Regions from separate parts of the Aliiroseovarius conchicola genome, predicted to be linked through region 2. Evidence: riboswitches for the same ligand, from Rfam matches in the RefSeq annotation. Region 2 holds a riboswitch; the other holds the start of a gene.
The links. Region 2 has a riboswitch for cobalamin ahead of V6N04_RS13125 (DUF4198 domain-containing protein). Riboswitches for the same ligand answer to the same signal wherever they lie in the genome.

Region 1 (3,413 bases), on a different contig from region 2:
TGCGCCAGCAACGCTGCCGACTGAGGGTCGCGCGGATCGCCGGGGACAACCTCAATCGTCATGCGACCAGTGCTTTCTCAATCGCCGCGCGGTCCAGACCTGATTGCCCGATGACAACCAACCGGGTTTCCCGCGGCTGCGTGCCAAAAGGTTGATCGTAATAGGTATCGACGCGCGGACCAACTGCTTGGAGGGTCAGACGCATCGGCTTGCCTTCGACGGCCGCAAAGCCTTTCAGTCGTAAAATATTGTGCTCGCGGATAGTTTGCGCGACTTGCTCGGCAAACGAGGTTGGATCGACCACCTCTGCGCGCGTGACCACGAAGCTCTCGAACGCATCATGGTCGTGATCATGATGGTGATGGTCATTGTCGTGATGATGATCATCGTCATGGTGGTGATCGTGATCATGCTCGTCTTCGTGGTGATGGTGACCCTTTTCATGAAGCGACAGACGGGCATCGACATCATCCTCGGCACCCGCGCCTTGGCCCAGAAGCACCTCGACCGGCAATGCACCCATGGTCGAGCGGACGACCTGAACGCCGTCGCGGCTTTCAGCGATCAGCTTTGATACCAGCGTGTCCGCTTCGCTGTCACCCAGCAGGTCGGACTTGTTCACGACAATCATATCAGCACAGGTCACCTGATCTTTGAACAGCTCAGACAAAGGCGTCTCGTGATCAAGGTTCTCGTCCAATTTTCGCTGAGCTTCCACGGCCTCCAGATTGGATGCAAACTGCCCATCCGATACGGCCTTACCGTCCACCACGGTCACCACGCCGTCCACAGTCACGCGGGTCGAAATTTCGGGCCACTGAAACGCGCGCACCAAGGGTTGCGGGAGCGCCAGACCGGAGGTCTCAATGACAATGTGATCTGGCGGCGTGTCACGATCCAACAGCTTTTCCAGCGTCGGAATGAAGTCCTCAGCTACGGTGCAACAGATGCAGCCGTTCGACAGCTCCATGATGTCATCTTCTGTGCAGGTCTCGTCCCCGCAGCCTTTCAGAATATCGCCATCCACACCCAGATCGCCAAATTCATTGATGATCAGCGCGATGCGTTTGCCATTCGCATTGTCCAGCATATGCCGGATCAGGGTCGTTTTACCCGCACCTAGAAAGCCGGTGACAACGGTCGCAGGGATCTTTGCTTGCATAGTATCCTCCATCGCCCGTCTCCCCGACGGGTGGGTTGCATTCGCGCATGGCAGGTCTCCTGGCTTCGCGGGTCGAGGCGCCTGCCGCCTTCCCAACCCATCGGGTCAGTGGCTTTGGCAGATGCTCTCCGCTTACAGTCGCGGGGGCGGCTACAGCATCAGACCCCGGCTTGGGTCGTCTCCGCTGTATTCCCTTTTGTCCCATCGGGAACCATGCTGGACTTCTTTGCCGTGCACAGGGCCAAAGGGTCAAGATCGAAACCGACCTTGGCGCGGGATTTGGCGTCACCGCCGCGACTAGCGACATACCTTGAATGCAATATCTTGTGGATAACTTGCATTTCCCACCTAGATATCGATCCTGACCGTTGACTCACTCGTTTTCCATCCGAACAATCATCTGACGGTAAGAATCAATAATGAGGCAGACCGCTTGCGGTTTTCAAAACTCCGACTGAATGGCTTTAAAAGCTTTGTAGACCCGACCGATCTGGTGATCGCGGATGGGCTGACCGGCGTTGTCGGTCCCAATGGCTGCGGCAAGTCAAATCTGTTGGAGGCGTTGCGGTGGGTCATGGGTGAAAACCGCCCGACTGCAATGCGCGGCGGCGGCATGGAAGACGTGATCTTCGCCGGTGCCTCGACCCGGCCCGCACGGAACTTTGCAGAAGTCTCGCTGCTGCTTGACAACAGCGAGCGCCTCGCGCCCTCGGGCTTTAATGACAACGACAATGTCGAGATCGTGCGCCGGATCACACGCGACGCCGGGTCGGCCTACAAAGTGAACACCAAAGACGTGCGGGCACGCGATGTGCAGATGCTGTTTGCAGATGCCTCGACCGGGGCGCATTCGCCCGCGCTGGTGGGGCAAAACCGGATCGCAGAACTGATCAATGCCAAACCGAAGGCGCGACGCCGCATTCTGGAAGAGGCTGCCGGGATTTCCGGGCTGTATCAACGCCGCCACGAAGCAGAGTTGAAGCTGCGTGGAACCGAGACCAATCTGGCACGCGTTGATGATGTGATCGAGCAACTGGCCTCGCAATTGGGGCAACTGGCCCGACAAGCTCGCCAAGCGGCTCGCTATCGCACGATCGGAGACGATTTGCGCCGCGCCGAGGGCCTTTTGCTGTACCGCCGATGGAAAGAAGCTGATGCCGCCCGCGCCGAGGCCGAAGCATTGCTGACCGAACGTGTGAAAGCCGCCGCCGCCGCCGAAGGTGCATCTCGTGCAGCCACCAAGGCCCGGCAAGAAGCCGAGGATCGCCTGCCACCCTTACGTGAGGAAGAAGCGGTCGCTGCCGCAATCCTGCAACGCCTTCAGGTTCAGCGCGACCAGCTATCTGATCAAGAAAATCAGGCCCGACAACGGATCGAAACGCTGACGGCTCGCATCACGCAGCTATCGCGCGATATCGAACGGGAAAGCGGATTGAACAAGGATGCCGGCGAAACAATCGAGCGATTGGACTGGGAGCAACAGCAACTTACCAAAGCGTCTGACGGCCACGATGCAGCCCTTGAAGCCGCCAATACAGAGGCCCGTGAAAGTGCCGCGATCTTGCAGGAACGCGAGGGCGATCTGACCCAGCTGACAGAGGACGTGGCACGGCTGGCCGCGCGCCATCAGTCTGCTCATCGTTTGCTGGAAGACAGCCGTAAGACGCTTGAGAAAAGCGAAAGCGAAGCTGAACGCGCGCGCGCATCCATGGATGATGCGAAGGGGGCTCTGGACAAGGCCGGAACGGATTTTGAGGCCGCAAAAACCGCCGAGGCTGCATCGGCCAAAGCCGCCGAAAGCGCGGAAGCTGATCTAATCGCCGCAGACGAGGCGCGCGCCGAAGCGCAAGCCCGTGAAGCCGACGCCCGTGCGGCACGGTCCGCAGCCGAAGGTGAGGTCAATGCGCTTCATGCTGAGGTTCAGGCGCTGACCCGACTGGTTGAACGCGATGCGTCGGAGGGTGGTCAGGTTCTTGACGATCTACGGGTCAAAACCGGTTATGAAAAGGCTCTGGGCGCGGCGCTTGCGGATGACCTGCGTGCGCCGGCCATCGACGGCGAAGCTGCGTCGGGCTGGGCGTCGTTGCCTGCTTATTCACAAGCGCAGGCGCTGCCAGACGGTGTGAACGCGCTAACAAATTTCGTAACCGTTCCTGAGGTTCTGGCCCGCCGAATGAGCCAAATTGGCCTTGTCTCGACCGCCGATGCGGCACGCTTGCAGGTCGAGTTGAAGCCAGGGCAGCGGTTGGTC
Region 2 (3,413 bases):
GTTGGGTTGGAGTGAACAGAAAAAACCCATCGGCATCGGTTTTCGTCTCGCCCAGTTTGGCCCCGCTTTCATCAAACACTTCCACAGCCAGGTCAGTGGCCATTTCACCGTTTGAAAACCCGATCTCGCCCTCAATCGCATCGCCAGACGGAAACACCGAGGCGATGACGTTATGGGCCATTGCGGGCAGCGGCATCAGGCAGGTCAGTGTCACTAGAAGAATTCGGATCATGCCCATCCCCCCTTTGCGTCTGAGAACAGCTCGGGTTTCACGCGGCGCGCCAGGAAAATGGCGGCACCGGTCAGTAGCGCCTCGATGACCATCACAGGGATATGCGCCACAAAAACGAGCTTTGCGGCGGTAACAAATTCATCTCCCGACAGGGCCAGCGAAATGGCCACTGCAACGGTGGTTGCCGCAATCGCGATACCGCCACCAATGCCGCCCCAGATCGCACCTTGCATTGGCGTGCCACGGGCGACCAGCGGGCGGAATGCCAGACCGACCAGCACGGCGGGTAATGCGATGTTCACCGCATTGACCCCTAGCACCGTCAAACCTCCGAACCCGAAAAACACAGCTTGCAACAACAGACCAACAAACAGAGCCGGAAACGCCGCCCAGCCCAGCACGATCCCCGCCAACCCGTTCAGGATCAGGTGGACCGAGCTTGGCCCGATTGGCACATGGATCAGCGAGGCCACGAAGAAGCTGGCCGACAGAACACCTGCCGCCGGAATACGTTCCAGCGGCAAATGCTTCAGCCCGATGGCCAGCCCGCCCACGGTCAACACCGCGCCCCCGATCAACACGGGGTTAGACAGGGCGCCGTCTACGATATGCATGACGGTCCCTTCACTTCAGATCCTCGGCCTTGATCCAGATAACCGCATCTTGGGACAGCTCTTTGCCCTCATGCTCTTTCGCAGGGCCTGATCCGAGGGCCGCAAAACCCCAATAGCCCGCCTTCGGAATACCGAATGTGAAAACGCCGTTCTGGTCAGCAATAGCAACAATCGCGCCGCCTGCCATTGGTTGCACCGTGGGCGCGGTGGTTGAGAACGCATCTAGATCCGGCTCGGCCGCCATATACTCGACTTCGATCTCTGCACCCGGCACAGGTTTGCCATCGGCCAGCACCTGACCCGAGAATGTCGATCCGACAATCACGTTATAAGGTTTGTTCAGCGGCAGGATTTCGGTGGGCAAGCCAACGGGCTGATCCCAATCCGTAGGCAGCGTGTTGCGGTTCAGTACGACCTTGGTGATCTGCTGAATGAAGATGTCTTCGCTTTCTTCGTAATACGGCGCAGGCACCGTCACGACCACATAGTCGCCCGAACGTTTCACCGGCACAGAGGCTTTGAACGCAGCCGCCTCGTTCGCGGCACCTTTGAAGGTCACAGGCTCTAACCGATCCGACAGATCAGTCTTTTCGCCATTGTGCACCATGAAGAATTCGACCGGCTGGCCCATATCCATCACATGGCCGTTCTCAAACGGATGCCAGAAGATCAGACCCATGGGCACATCGCCCGGACGGTCGATCATCGCCTCTTCGGTATAGTTCAATTGGAAATGTGCTGCCGCGGCAGCGGGTAGGAAAGCGGCCAGAGTAGCGGCCAGTAGACAAGTTTTCATGTCGTCCTCTTTGGGTACGCAGACAAATGCCTGCAATAAAGAAGGAACAACGGGGATAATGGCTCGGGAGGGTCTGGTGACCGCCGGGCCAGACGCTCACCCCGGCGTCCGGTGGAATTGGGCAAATGCCCAGCGTCCGGCAGGTCTCCTGACTCGCGGGTCATAGCTTGGCTGGCCTTCCCGGGCGTGGCCCAGTGACATATTCAGCTTCGCTCGCCGCTCACAGTTGCGGGGGCAGTCACGGTTTTGGCGCCTAATGGCTACACCTCACCGTATTCCCTATTACTACCGCGGTGCCTCTGCACACACGGAACCGATCGCAAGACTTCCATGTCAGATAGGCGCCTGATGAGTCAAGCAAATGCACCGAGTTGAAGGGGTCGCAGACAGGCATATATAGGTCGCGAAACATCGCAACCTATTGAAAATTTTCAATTTTTTCTAAGCAAAAAAGTCAGCTTCCGCGGTAGGTAGAATACCCATAGGGGCTCAGCAACAACGGTACATGGTAATGCGCGGCTTCGGCCATACCAAAGCGCAACGGAACCTGATCCAAAAACAAGGGCTCCGCCCCGTTTTGCCCGGACGCCCGCAGATAGTCACCAGCATGAAACACCAGCTCATATGTCCCGATCTCAAACTCGCCCGTCGGCAATATCTGCTCGTCCGTGCGCCCATCATCATTTGTCACAAGCGAGCGCACCAAAGCGCGCGTCTCGCCCTCGATCCGGTAAAGATCAATCTGCAACCCTTCCGCAGGGCAACCCTTGGCCGTGTCGAGTACATGGGTCGTAAGATATCCAGACATTTGCGCCTCCGTTTTGTCGTCGGGCCAGTATGGAGCGACACAGGAGGTTGGGCTAGTGGATATTTGACGGTGGTAGTAATCAGATAGTTATGGGGATGCGAAAGACAATGGCTGCTTTGCGGGACTTTGCTGCCGTTGGTTTCTTCGACAACCCTCGTGAACCTCGGTAGGATTGTCAGCGCCAATGCTGAGAAAGGAACCCGCTACCATGCCAATGCCTTGGACATATCGGCACGCCTCAAAGGAGTGGCGCGCTTTCCTTGATGACGTGAAAGAGCGCATGTCCCTTGAGTCAGACAACATGGCTTACACGGCGGTTGATGCGGTTTTCCAAGTGTTCAGGCGTCGCTTGAACGCTCAAGAGGGATTGGAATTCGCAAGTGTTTTGCCGAGTGTACTTCGTGCAATTTTTGTTCAAAATTGGGATGTTACGGAGCCTCGCACGGCATTTGAAAACCGAGAGACGCTCATTTCTGAGGTCCAAAATGTGCGTGTGAACCACAACTTAACGCCCGACAATGCGATTGAGGCAACGGCATGGGCGGTTCGGCGCTGCACGAATGGAAGAGACTTCGAACGCGTTTTGGCCAGGCTCCCAGTTGAAGCGCGGGCCTTTTGGCATGTCGACGTTGCCGATCCTGCCGAGCTGGAGCAACGGATAATATAACTGTGTTGCGGCATTCGGTAGGTAAGGGCTCAATCCCGCCCTTCGCCCCCCAAGAACACCCCATCACGCAAGTTCTTCGTCGGTCAGCAACTTCGACGATACCGCTCTGCCCAGTCCCGGCTCACCAAATCTGAAAGTCGCGCCGTAGGAACATCAACTATGTCCGCCAACGCTGCGTCCAAACCTAAGGCCTTTAATATCCGCGCCAACGTTTTTGCAGGATCGTTCGCAAGATCATCATAGTAAACCCGGCGCGGTTCAATTCCCTCGCGCGCAAACCAATCGTGCCAAGCCTG

Region 1: another riboswitch for cobalamin. It lies ahead of cobW (cobalamin biosynthesis protein CobW); the one in region 2 lies ahead of V6N04_RS13125 (DUF4198 domain-containing protein).

Annotation. Positions count from the first base shown of each region.
Region 1 covers NZ_JBGEHL010000006.1:91,180-94,592, forward strand. The annotation lists gene V6N04_RS11935 (GNAT family N-acetyltransferase) at 1-62, opposite strand, end outside; gene cobW (cobalamin biosynthesis protein CobW) at 59-1,162, opposite strand; cobalamin riboswitch at 1,195-1,393, opposite strand; gene smc (chromosome segregation protein SMC) at 1,596-3,413, shown strand, end outside.
Region 2 covers NZ_JBGEHL010000007.1:159,425-162,837, forward strand. The annotation lists gene V6N04_RS13115 (cobalt ABC transporter permease) at 1-232, opposite strand, end outside; gene cbiM (cobalt transporter CbiM) at 229-846, opposite strand; gene V6N04_RS13125 (DUF4198 domain-containing protein) at 857-1,642, opposite strand; cobalamin riboswitch at 1,764-1,975, opposite strand; gene uraH (hydroxyisourate hydrolase) at 2,097-2,450, opposite strand; gene V6N04_RS13135 (DUF2267 domain-containing protein) at 2,665-3,117, shown strand; gene V6N04_RS13140 (Stf0 family sulfotransferase) at 3,201-3,413, opposite strand, start outside.